4 regions of the Paenibacillus sp. LK1 genome follow, and region 3 is predicted to be linked to each of the others. Evidence: riboswitches for the same ligand, from Rfam matches in the RefSeq annotation. Region 3 holds a riboswitch; each other region holds the start of a gene.

Region 1 (3,129 bases), on a different contig from region 3:
TTTGCGAATCATCATATCTTCCTGTACACGCTGCTCCAGAATAGCAAGAATACAATCATCCTTGGAACCAAAGAATTTATAAAATGTTCCTTTGGACACACCTGACTCGTCTAGGATCATCTGTATAGAGGTGTTGGTTACTCCATGTTTCTCAAAGAGCACAAGTGCTGAGTCCAATAACATTTGTTTCCGTTTATTCATAAGTTCCCCCTGGATGATTTAGGTGGTTCACGTTACGGTATTCAACAATCTACTGCAAATCCACTGCAAACATCACATGTTCCTTCCAACTTCCCTTGATTTTAATATTCTGGCGGTCCGTTTCCTGGAAGCCCGCTTTACGCAACACTCGAATTGATCCGGCATTGTCGGGAAGTGCACCTGCCTCCACTCGTTTTATTCCCGCTTCATTCATAGCAAAATCCAGTGCTAGCCGAAGGGCATCGCTCATGTATCCCTTGCCATTCTGCACTTGATCTAGCACATAACCAACAATCCATTTGGCTGTGGAATCCAGTTCAAGTTCGAACAGAGAAATCTCTCCAATGAGCTCATGTGTATTGTTCAGGAAGATTCCAAAAGAGTAACGTTTCCCTTCTTCCCTGGCCTTGTTCCAACCTTCGAGAAGTGCAACTTGACCCTCCAGTGTATAAAACGTCTCCGATCGTTCACTTGCCGATATCTCTTCGAAAACAGCCCGGTTACGGAACTGCAAATCCAGCAATGTCGGCGCGTCCTCCACGTTCAAAAATCGCAAATAGATACGTTCCTCACGATTGTCCATCTGTATGTTCATCCTTATCTCTGGTTGTAGTAGATTGCATTCATCACAAGTACGAGAGTTGCCGTTTATACGACATATCCCAGAACAGATATTCAAATTCAACACTTCTTCTGAATATGTCTTCTATGGCCTCCAGCTCCAGCTCGGTTTTATGTTCACATAATGCATCCAGTGTATCATAGAACCATTCAAATGAGTCGCGGAAATCATCACTTGCATAATTTTCGATCCAGGTCTGATAGAAATTGCCCTCTAATGAATCTCGATATTGTTCTTTTAATCTTGTAGCATAGTCGTAATACGTCCACGCACAAGGGAAAATGACGGCGATGATTTCGGCAACCCCACCTGTTTGTGCAACACTCATCATATTCGACGTATACGCCTTGTTGTATAGAGAGGGTTTGACAGCATGATTTTCATCCAGCGCAATCCCAAATTCATTCATATACTTTCGATGCAAATCCATTTCTTCGTACAGAATAGCGTGTTGAATCACCGTAAAGTTCGTCATCAATTTTTCATCTGTCGCCTTCACCGCACCCATGGCAAAAATCTTCGCATATTCAATCAGATATGTATAGTCCTGAAGAAGATAAAACTTAAACGCTTCCCGATCCAGTGTGCCTTTCCCCATTTCGTGTAAAAAAGGATGGTTGTATCCATCTTCCCATACGGTTCTGGACTTATCTTTTAACGTTCTTGAAAATGACATGATCATTTCTCCTTTTATTAAAATTATAATGTCCCCGCTTCACATCCAGCTATCGCGTTCTGTCCTCTAAAATGCAGACCAAAAAGCCCTTGTCCTATTTTCGGCAAGGGCAAAATAACATGAGTACATGTTATTTGCTCCCTACGTCAGTATTAACTAACAGGTTCAAAGGGTCAGGTTTTAACCTTCTCAACTGCGAACAGTCCCCCTGCAAATAGCTCAGGCTTATTACAACATGTGTTTTTCCAAATGTCAATCCATTCCTATTAATCTTCAAGTTCCCCTAAATCTTCTTGCAAGTCTTTAAGTCGGGTCCGGATATCTTTAATCATACCTTGCAATTTGTTTAACTCATCGACCCATTTTTTCTCATTAGAGACGTCCGTTGCTGAAGTTGAATGATACCCGGGAGACGTTCTTAACTGATCTAAATCCGATTCGTATGCCCGCCGCTTTTCCTCAGCTTTTGCCAATTCCTCCTCTGCGATGGCAATCTGATGCTCCAGATAGATGATGTCTGAGGAGTAGCCGTGAGTTAAGCGCTGTGAATACGTCATAGTTCACCTCAATTCTGATCATTCATTGCTTTTCCAAGGTCATATGGCTGAATATCGATATCCAAATCCATACCCAAAGCCAATTTGGCCAGTTGACTGCCAATAAAAGGCCCCATCGTTAGCCCAGACGCTCCAAGCCCGTTAGCTGCGATCAAGCCATTCCAACCTGGAACAGCACCCATTACCGGAAGAAAACCTGGAGTAAATGGACGAAAACCTACTCTTACTTCCTGAAACGTGCTATCAGCTAAACCGGGAGCCAGTTCCAATCCTTTATTCAAAATTTCCTGCATTCCGCCTGCGGTTACTCTTGTATCGTATCCTTCAATATCATTTTCGTGAGTCGCTCCGATCACAATCTTCTGTTGATCAAAGGCTAACAGATATTGATCCGAAGGAGGCATGACTACAGGCCAGTTCTCAGTGTCCTTTCGATCGTGAACCTGCAAGTGCATAATTTGCGCCTTCTGATAATGAACCTTAAAATCAATGCCCAAGGGCTTCAACAGTTCATTAGCCCAAGCGCCGGCACACACGATAACCTCGTCAGCCGATATGACTTTACCGTCCACAACCACTCCAGTCACTCGGTCCGATTCATATTGAAGTGTCGCGTCCCCATGAATCAGGACCGCTCCATTTCGTTGAGCCGATCGGATTAAGGCATCACGAAGCGCACGTCCATCGATACGCGCAGCACCACTGATGTAGACGGACTGAAAGCTCTCCTCCAGAAGAGGAAAACGCTCATGAGTTTCTTTTGCATCTAGACGGGTAATATCGGCAATCTCCGGTGCATCTTCTTTACGAAGGTGTGCCCTCTCCTGCATCTTGTTGATTTTGTCCACATCCGTATGAATACTAAGAGCACCCACTTGAGCGTAACCCGTTTCTGTTTCCCCTTCACTCTTGAGTTCTTCAATCAAGCCGGGATAAAAACGTGCACCCGCTTTGGCAAGCTGATACCAATCCTGATTACGGCGCTGAGATAACCAGGGACAGATGATCCCGGCAGCAGCATCCGTAGCCTGCCCTCGATCTTTCCGGTCTATAAGAAGAACTTCCGCACCCCG
Region 2 (3,129 bases), on a different contig from region 3:
TATCCAGCTTTTCTTCTACCTGCATGACGTGGTGTACCAAATCTTCTCTCCATCCATGCAATGAGTACAAACAGGGCGATACCAAGTAGGGATAATAGCATAATGGCGGCGAACATCGCATCCGTGTTCATATTGCTCGACATTCTGCGGCTGAAGTAGCCAAGCCCCTTGCTTCCACCGAGCCATTCACCGATCGTTGCACCGACCACACAATACACCACAGACATTTTCAGTCCCGAAAAGAAGGAGGGAAGGGCAAGTGGAATCTGGAGTTTGCGAAAAATATCCCACTTGGTGGCCCCCATCGTCAGCAGCAGTTCACGCTGCTCCGGATCACCCTGGCGCAAGCCATCGTAGGTGCTCACTACAATCGGGAAAAATGCGATCAGGAACACCACCGCCACTTTACTCCACAGCGTGTAGCCAAACCACAGGATGAAGACGGGGGAAAGGGCAATCAGCGGGATCGTCTGACTGATCACGATGAAGGGATATAACGCTTTTTCAATCGACCGATTCATATGCATACCCGTTGCAAGTGCAGTCCCGGCACCAATGGACAAGCCAAAACCAACGATAACCTCCATCAAGGTAGCGGGCAGATGTGTAGCCAGCAGAAGGTGGTGATGTTCATACAGCGAACGGACAATCGCCGTCGGGGCTGGAATGATGAAGGAAGGCACCCATCCCATACACACAATCCACTCCCAGAGAGCAAGCAGCAAGATCATGAGCAAAAGAAACAGACCATAACGGGCAAGCCAACCTCTTACGCTATGCTTCATGCTATCTCTCAAGTTACCGTCTCGCATGCAATTGTTCCTCCAGTAGTCGTCTCATCTGAACGAGAGCCGGTTCGTAGATCATGTCCGAATGTCTTGGACGTGGCAAAGGTACCGTCAGATCCTGCAGCTGTTGGCCTTGGCCCACCGGAGTTAACAGGATAATCCGATCACTGAGCAGCAGGGCTTCTTCAATGTCATGTGTGATGAACAACACGGTTTTGCCCAGGCCCTCCCAGAGCTCCAGCAGCCACCGATGCATCTCACGTTTGGTCATGGCATCGAGTGCGCCGAATGGTTCATCCAGGAGCATGAGTTGGCCACCTGTCAGCAAAGTACGAAGCAGCGCGACACGCTGGCGCATGCCACCTGACAGCTCGTCCGGGTAAGCATGCGCGTGACCGGATAAGCCAAATCGGTCGAGACCGGCCAGAATGTCCGCTCGAATCCTTACCTTATCCTGCCGACCTGGAGCAAGTTCAGCGGGGAGCATGCAATTCTCCAGGACGGTTCTCCAGGATAACAGGAGGTCCTTTTGTGGCATGTAGGCCACCTGCCCCAGTCGCTTTCCTTCTTGAACCCAAGGAATGTCAATGGTTCCGTGTGTTGGCTCAAGCAAGCCTGCCAGCAGCTTGAAGAGGGTACTTTTACCGGAGCCGCTGGAACCGATGAGCGAAACGAATTCTCCTTTGGCTACACGCATCGACACATTGGAGAGCACTGGGGAATCCCTTTTTCCCGGGAAAGCGTAGCTCATGTTGTGAAGGGTTATATCGTTATCCATCTCGTTCCGTCCCCCTTGTTATTCAAAATTCAACCTCAAACCGCGGGATCTTTAATTACACCTTCTGATCTGCCCGCAGAACGCGAAAAAGACCCACCCATTTCCGGAGAAATGAGTGGGTCTGTAAGTCAATTCACATTAAATTTCATCATCAACATGAAAAAATCCGCTTACTGAGAGGCCGCTCCACTTCCCTCCGCTGGTATGATCCAGATCAGGTTCAAAGGGTCCGAATCGTTCGATTCGTCTCAGCCGCAAGGCTCCCCTAGTGCAATGTTCAAGATATGCAGTTGTGTGTTCAGCATATATCACATGCAAGTGGAATGTAAAGAGGGCGGCTTAAAAGAAGTGTGCGTAATGTGAGTTAGGAAAGTAACCTAGGATTCTAATCGTTGGAATGTAACAGTGAATCAAGCTCACCGATCAGCCGGGCAATCTGCTCAGGTGTGCCAATCGTAATCCGAAGCCAGGTAGGCATACCGAATTCGGCACCGCCGCGAACAGAGATGCCTCTGTTCAACAATTCTTGGGTAATCGGGCCACTATCCTGCAACAGATCCACCATAATGAAATTTGTTTCGGAAGGGATGTAGGGTAAGTTCCAATGATCAAAGGACTGCATTAACGTTTCCCGTCCCTGACGATTGTAGTGCAGGCAATGAGAAACAAATTCATGATCATCCAGGCTGGCCGAAGCAGCGGCTTGGGATGTGGCTGTCAGACTGATAGGCAGCTTGACCCGGTTAATGCCTTCAATGATGCTTTCATTCCCGATGCCATATCCGATTCGTAGGCCGGCAAGTCCATATATTTTGGAGAAGGTCCGTAAAATAATCAGATTATTGTACTGCTCCAGCAGCTTAACCGTATCAGGATAATCTTCACTTTCCGCGAATTCATAATACGCTTCGTCCAGGACAACCACGACATGGGAGGGAACATGTTCGAGTAAACCAAGCAGGGCATCTGCCGTGAAAATGGTTCCGGTTGGATTATTCGGATTGCACAGCCAGATGATTCGGGTAGAAGCATTAATCCGGTGCCGGAATTGCTCCAGGTCCAGCGAATGGTTGACCAAAGGCACTTCATGAATAACCCCGCCTGCCAGCAGCGTAGCGCCCTTATACCAGTTAAAGGAGGGCACCGGAATGAGTGATTCCTCGCCGGGATTAAGATAGGCTTGGGCGGTAAGGGTTAGGAGCTCGAATGATCCACTGCCAAATACCAGTTGGGAGGTACGCACACCTAGACGTTCCGCAAGTTTGTCACGGAGCAGTTGGCTGGAACCGTCGGGGTATTGAGCCAAAAGATCGGAACCCAGCGATCTGACCGCTTCTGCTGCCAGGGGAGAAGAACCAAACGGATTTTCGTTCGCTGCAAGTCGATCTACACTTTCCAGTCCCAACTCCCTCCGGATCTGTTCCATGGATTTGGCAGGCGTATAAGCCGGAATTCGATTTAACAAGTCTTTAACAGGTGGAGAGGGAACGGATGAAAGGGATTGCATAATCATGCCTTCTTTCCAGTGGAATTAGATCGAGAATGATATCTGTTTCTGGGCAA
Region 3 (3,129 bases):
CCGAACCAGATCAGCAAGAGCGGGGCAAGCGCAATGGTCGGTATATTTTGACTAAGAATAAGTAATGGATAGAGTGCAGATTTCAAAAATGGAATCAGATGCAGCACCATCGCAATCAGTAATCCCACAAGTGTACCTGCTGCAAACCCAATCAATGTCAGCTGGATTGTTGCCCATGCATGCATGCCAAGTCGCTCGGCCTGGGACGCTGCTTCATGGGCGATGTCTGAAGGCGCAGGCAGCATCCATTTCTCAATATGGAACAGGGAGACAGCTCCCTGCCATATTGCTATAAAGAGAATAACCGCCACAAAGGGCGGCCATACGCTTTTCCAATAGGCATGCATTAGCGATATTTCTCCGTCAGGGTGTCCATGCTGAAGCCGCTTGGGCTATGGGCGATCTTGATCTGTGAGATGATGCTTGGGCTGCCAGCTTGCACGAGAACTTCGTGCATTTTGCGGACAACCTCGAGCAGTTCCTCCAGTTCTCCCTCCATCGTGGTATCCAGTGGATTAACCTGATATTTCAAGCCGGACTGCTGAATAACTTCAATGGCACGATCAACATAAGGATAGGAATTTTCGCCATTTGGCGTTTTGGGAATGACTTGAATGCTAAGTAGTGTGCTTGCCATGAGAGATCACGTTTCCTTTCGGGTTAAATTGCATGAGCTAAACCAGCTTTACACTTTACCACTCCGATTGCAGTACCCTCTTCCGATCACTGTTATCCCCGGATTTCTTTAATAATTTTTAACGGAGGAAATCCGGGGATAAAGGTGAGCGCTTCGCTTCTTCAGATGGGTTCTGCACTCTTCGTTCTGGTGTAAAAAAAAGTTAAACTTAAACCATTTTTATTGGGGTAAGAACTCGTTTGTATACGCTTTGGATACATCTACCTGCTCATCGAGCAGTTTTTTGCTAAACATCCAATCCGTGTAGTTCTGCCATACTTCCTGCTTCTGCTCACCCCAGCGTGGTGCGTCATCCTGGTATTTCGGACTCAGCCACTTCTGGCTTGCGAGTACAAGATCCTTATCCAGATCCGGTACGGCCTTGATCAGAATGTTGGCAGCGTCTTCGGGATGTTCAATCGCGTATTGATATCCCTCGGAAGTCGCTTTCAGGAACGCTTTAACCAGCTCGGGATCGTTCTGAATCGTCTTTTCATTGGTAACGAGTACAGGTGTGTAGTAGTCCAGTGCTTCGGAATAATCTTTTACATACAGCATGTCGATCGGTTCGCCGCGCAGTTCGGCTTCGATACCCGTCCATGCGTAGAAAATCCATGCAAAGTCGATATCGCGTTTCACAGCGGTGAAGAAGTCTGCATCGCCCATGCTAATATTTTTTACTTTGGATACATCGGCGCCTTCGCCTTCCATAATGGATTGCATCACAGCTTCTTCCACTGGAGAGCCCCAGCCACCATAGGTTTTACCTTCAAAATCTTTGGGAGATTTGATGTTCCGATCCGCCGGAGCGGCAAATCCGGACGTGTTATGCTGAATGACTGCAGCGATAGACACGAGCGGTACGCCCTGTGTGCGGGCCTGGGTTACACTCTCCTGATAACTTACGCCAAAAGGCACTTCGTTCGAAGCTACCATCGTATCCGCGCCTCCAGCACCTGGCTGTACAATCTCGACATTTAAGCCTTCGGCTTTGTAAAAACCTTGATCTACGGCCGCATACAGGCCGGTATGATTTGTATTTGGTGTCCAGTCCAGCACCACTTTAACGTCCTTGAGGGCTGCGTTGTCACCTTCATTGCTGTTTTCGGTGTTGCTGTTGCCATTTTCTCCTGAAGGTGCAGCTTCTTTGCCGCCACATGCGGCCACAGCCACTAGTAGGACGCACAAGAGCATTAGGCCCATCATTTTACGCCATCTCATCTTCATTTCTCTCCTTCATGTTGTCCGGCCAGTGGCGCGGGGTACTCCTTGGCTTCATATCCAAGCTTCTTGCATAAATCGACAGATTTATACCAGCTATGATCCGGATGACGTCACTTTTTTTAGCTCTCTGGCTATATAAAAGAACATTAAAAAAGCGCCCCGTTAATCCGGGACGCGTGCAGGCGTTAGAGATGTGGCACTCAGCAAAGAGGCTGGGCCAATTCGATATACTCCGATTCCTACGCTGGCATGATCCAGATCAGGTCTAAGGGTCAGTATCTTGGTGGGATACACTCTCAGCCGGCCTATTCCGACTCCCCTGGGAAACTATGAAGTTACGGGCATTACTAGGTGTAATTATAGGCCAGAGGCCCATGCATGTCCAGTCAGGAACTGGATAGGGGCACGTATGAATGAATCAAAAAGGCCATTATACATGCGTATAACGGCCTCTCTAGATGTGTGGTTTTTAACAATTATCTTGGCGAATCATATAAGGAAATCTGACTGAGTGCAAAAGCATCGGATTTCGGGTCATAGCCTACCTGTTTCTGAGTGGTTTCCAGATTTAATCGTTTAAATCGATTATTCGAGATCCCATGCAGTATGGTGAAGGGCTCCAGATCTGTAGCTGTAATTGTTTTGAACATCAAATCACACAAGTCAGCCGGACTAATATACGCGCTCATATCCCTTGCCTCCAGCGCGGGTCCATCTGGTTGAAAATCATCATATGCACCTATACGTACTGCTACACTTTGTAAGCCTTCGGTATACGCAAAATAGGAAGCGAGCGATTCACCAAAACATTTGCTAACTCCGTACAAATTCCGTGGGCGTGTCGGCATGTCCGGATAGACTTGAGCATCAATGGGATACCCCTCGATCGTCTGTGCACTGCTTGCCAGAATGACTCTCCGCACACCTTGGTCCTTAGCTGCACGGAATACATTAAATGTACCCTTGATATTAATATCCAACAACGATTCATAGAATCCGGCATGCGGGGAAGGATCTCCCGCCAGATGTACAACCACATCCATGCCTTCGCAAGCGTGCTGACAGGCTTCGGGATCTGTCACATCCAGTGTCATGATCTCATGGCTTGTCCCTTGATACGTATGTAGTCTGTTGATATTCAAATCCGTTAGTCGAAGGTGAAATGCTTCTGACAAGTGTTGGGACAAGTCACTTCCAATTTTTCCGGCTGCGCCGGTAATTAAAATGTT
Region 4 (3,129 bases), on a different contig from region 3:
GTCCAATAGATAGGAGCAACCTCATCTTATGAGTTTATTGTCAGTAGAGAACGTGAGTCACAATTTTGGAGACCGCACGTTATTTAAAAATGTATCTTTTCGTTTACTTGCTGGAGAGCGTGTTGGCCTTGTTGGTGCAAATGGTGTAGGCAAGTCCACACTGATGAACATCCTTACCGGGAAATTGTTAAAGGACGAAGGGAAGGTTGAATGGACCCCCAAAGTTCGTTATGGATATCTGGATCAGCATACCAAGCTCACGCCTGGAAAAACGATTCGTGATGTGCTTAAGGATGCGTTCCTGCCCTTGCTTGAGTTGGAAAAAGAAATGATGTCCATCACGGATCAGATGGCAGACGCCGATCCGGACAAGCTCGAATTGTTGCTGGAAGAAATGGGTGACATTCAGGAGCAATTGGAGCAAGGTGATTTTTATCTGATTGATGTGAAAGTGGAAGAGATGGCAAATGGACTGGGCTTGTCCGCCATTGGGCTGGATCGTGACGTGGCCGCGCTTAGTGGTGGTCAACGTACGAAGGTATTGCTTGCCAAGCTCTTACTGGAGAAACCAACTGCACTTCTGCTAGATGAGCCGACGAACTATCTCGATGTGGAACACATCGAATGGCTGACGCGTTACCTGAAGGATTACCCGTATGCGTTTATTCTGATTTCGCATGATACGGAGTTTATGAATGAGGTCGTTAATGTTATTTATCATCTGGAATTTGCCAAGTTGACGCGTTATGCAGCGAACTATAACAAATTCCTTGAAATGGCCGACATGAATAAGGCGCAGCATATTGATGCTTATGAGAAACAGCAGGAGTTTATCAAGAAGCAGGAAGATTTCATTCAGCGGAACAAAGCCCGCGCTTCTACTTCCGGTCGTGCCAAGAGCCGTGAGAAGCAGCTCGGTAAGATTGAACGGATTGATCGTCCAGACGAAGCAGCTAAACCCACATTCAAATTCAAGGATGCCCGGGCGAGTAGTAAAACCGTCTTTGAGGGTATTGATTTTGAAATTGGATATTCATATGCATTATTGCCTAAAATGACGATGACGATTGAGCGTGGCGAGAAAATTGCCATTGTTGGATGTAACGGTGTAGGTAAATCCACATTGCTCAAGACTATTCTGGGGAAAATCCCACCTATCAGCGGTAAGACTTTCTTGGGTGATTATCTGGAAACAGCCTATTTCGAACAGGAAGTACGTGCAGGTAATATTACTCCAATCGAAGATGTGTGGAACGAATTTTCTCATTTGACACAGAATGAAGTCCGGGGGCATCTCGCACGTTGTGGATTGAAAAATGAGCATATCACCCGCCCGCTTAACGCGCTTAGTGGTGGTGAACAAGCCAAAGTTCGTCTGTGTAAACTTCTGATGCGTGAAAGTAACTGGATTTTGTTCGATGAGCCTACAAACCATTTGGATGTAACGGCTAAAGCAGAGTTGAAACGTGCCTTGCAAGAATTCAAGGGTACCGTACTGCTCGTATCCCATGAACCTGATTTTTATGAAGGTTGGGTTACCAAAACGTGGGATGTCGAAGCTTGGTCCGAAAAACAATAACGTAATAAATGGAAATGTACGGTGACAAAAAAAGGTGTCTATGGTAACATAGGCTACAGCTTCATATGAACACTAGGGGGGCCGCACGATGCGGCTGAGATGGAAGAATGCGATTCCGGACCCTTCGTACCTGATCTGGATCATACCAGCGTAGGGAAGTGGCGCGTTTCAACTAATGACAAAGAGCTTTATCGATGACTTTGCGATATTGCCTGCAAGATAAATCATGCAACTCTATGTAACAGCGTTGCGACTATGGATGATTTCTATAGTTGTTATGCGTTATGTATAAAGTAATTGCATTGAACAGTCATTCAGTTGATCCATGAATTCTAAATTCGTGGCCACTCCCCTACGGGAGTGGCTTTTTTGTTTTGTATTAGCTTAAATCATGCAAAAGGAGGGCGAACGGGACGGCAATCTTCCACGAACATGTAACTACAAGATCATTCGAACTGCATGTGGTTTCACCAAGTACAGGAGACATGGACTCTTTTCTGAATATTGCTAAGGATATATGGCGGCGGGTCGATTATATCCACATTCGGGAAAAAAAGCTTCCTCTTGAGCAACAGATGTATTGGGCGCAAAGTCTAAAAACAGAAGGTGTTCCATCTAGCCGAATCATTATAAATGGCTTAGATCAGCTGTACCAACATAACTCGCTTGGTGGTGTGCATTGGGGTCAATCAGTTATTCGTAGTTACGATAAGGATGAGTTAAAGAGAGACGATCGGCTCCGCGTAGGCATATCGGTTCATTCTCTGGAAGAAGCAAAAATTGCTGAAGAACGTGGAGCGGATTATCTTTTTTATGGGCACGTCTATGCTTCAAATAGTAAACCTAATTGCGAATCAAGAGGGCTTAGTGCGTTGGCTGAGGTATGCTCCAATGTTTCAATTCCGGTGATCGCGATTGGCGGGATTAGTCCTGAGAAAATTGCTGCCATTCGAACTGCTGGTGCCAGAGGAGCAGCTGTGATTTCAACGATTTGGTCGAACGATGAGCCGAAACTGGCCGCGGCTTCATTGCGACAGGCGATCGAGGATTCAGAGAGGTATGTTGAACCAGGGAGATGAGACCATGAGAGAGGAAGCAAGAAGTCGAAGCAGGAATCGTTCAGGCTATCATCCAGGAATAGTATCGGGAAGTAAAGTTGGAGCGGAAGTTCGAGGCAAGCTTCATGCAGAAACCATTATTGTAGGCGGAGGAGTTATCGGTTGTGCCATTGCATGTGAACTTGCTAGCCGAGGTCATGATGTTCTTCTGGTTGAGCGGGCGCGGATTGCTGGAGGAACTTCCTGTGCAGCTGCCGGGATGCTTGCTGCTGACAGTGAGGAATTCACTCATGCTGTAATGGCGAAGCTTGCACAGAAGAGCAGAGCTTTGCTTCATGAGCAGAAGGAACGAATCAGTTCGCTTAGCGGAGTGGAGATGGGGCTGCAACAGCATGGTTTTATTACTCCTTTTCGTTCATACAGTGAGGTCAGCAGTTACAAAAATAATCGATCGTCTACCTTATCTACAGAACATATTTGGTGGGATCGAGT

The links. A riboswitch is a leader RNA that binds a small molecule or an ion and turns the genes downstream of it on or off. The one in region 3 is predicted to bind thiamine pyrophosphate.
Region 1: it holds a riboswitch for thiamine pyrophosphate, as region 3 does, so the genes downstream of both, tenA (thiaminase II) here and CS562_RS26335 (ABC transporter substrate-binding protein) in region 3, are expected to answer to the same signal.
Region 2: it holds a riboswitch for thiamine pyrophosphate, as region 3 does, so the genes downstream of both, CS562_RS09920 (ABC transporter ATP-binding protein) here and CS562_RS26335 (ABC transporter substrate-binding protein) in region 3, are expected to answer to the same signal.
Region 4: it holds a riboswitch for thiamine pyrophosphate, as region 3 does, so the genes downstream of both, CS562_RS13515 (thiamine phosphate synthase) here and CS562_RS26335 (ABC transporter substrate-binding protein) in region 3, are expected to answer to the same signal.

The regions. Positions count from the first base shown of each region.
Region 1 is NZ_PEII01000002.1:551,560-554,688, forward strand. Features, by position in the region: gene CS562_RS06140 (TetR/AcrR family transcriptional regulator) at 1-201, opposite strand, end outside; gene CS562_RS06145 (GNAT family N-acetyltransferase) at 251-784, opposite strand; gene tenA (thiaminase II) at 828-1,499, opposite strand; TPP riboswitch at 1,621-1,719, opposite strand; gene CS562_RS06155 (hypothetical protein) at 1,766-2,056, opposite strand; gene CS562_RS06160 (NAD(P)/FAD-dependent oxidoreductase) at 2,065-3,129, opposite strand, start outside.
Region 2 is NZ_PEII01000004.1:7,687-10,815, forward strand. Features, by position in the region: gene CS562_RS09915 (ABC transporter permease) at 1-812, opposite strand, end outside; gene CS562_RS09920 (ABC transporter ATP-binding protein) at 799-1,566, opposite strand; TPP riboswitch at 1,741-1,843, opposite strand; gene hisC (histidinol-phosphate transaminase) at 1,952-3,073, opposite strand; gene CS562_RS09930 (ATP-binding cassette domain-containing protein) at 3,098-3,129, opposite strand, start outside.
Region 3 is NZ_PEII01000014.1:86,601-89,729, reverse strand. Features, by position in the region: gene CS562_RS26345 (ABC transporter permease) at 1-347, opposite strand, end outside; gene CS562_RS26340 (MTH1187 family thiamine-binding protein) at 347-637, opposite strand; gene CS562_RS26335 (ABC transporter substrate-binding protein) at 857-1,897, opposite strand; TPP riboswitch at 2,119-2,231, opposite strand; gene CS562_RS26330 (NAD-dependent epimerase/dehydratase family protein) at 2,377-3,129, opposite strand, start outside.
Region 4 is NZ_PEII01000005.1:286,445-289,573, reverse strand. Features, by position in the region: gene CS562_RS13520 (ABC-F family ATP-binding cassette domain-containing protein) at 29-1,579, shown strand; TPP riboswitch at 1,644-1,753, shown strand; gene CS562_RS13515 (thiamine phosphate synthase) at 2,041-2,658, shown strand; gene thiO (glycine oxidase ThiO) at 2,663-3,129, shown strand, end outside.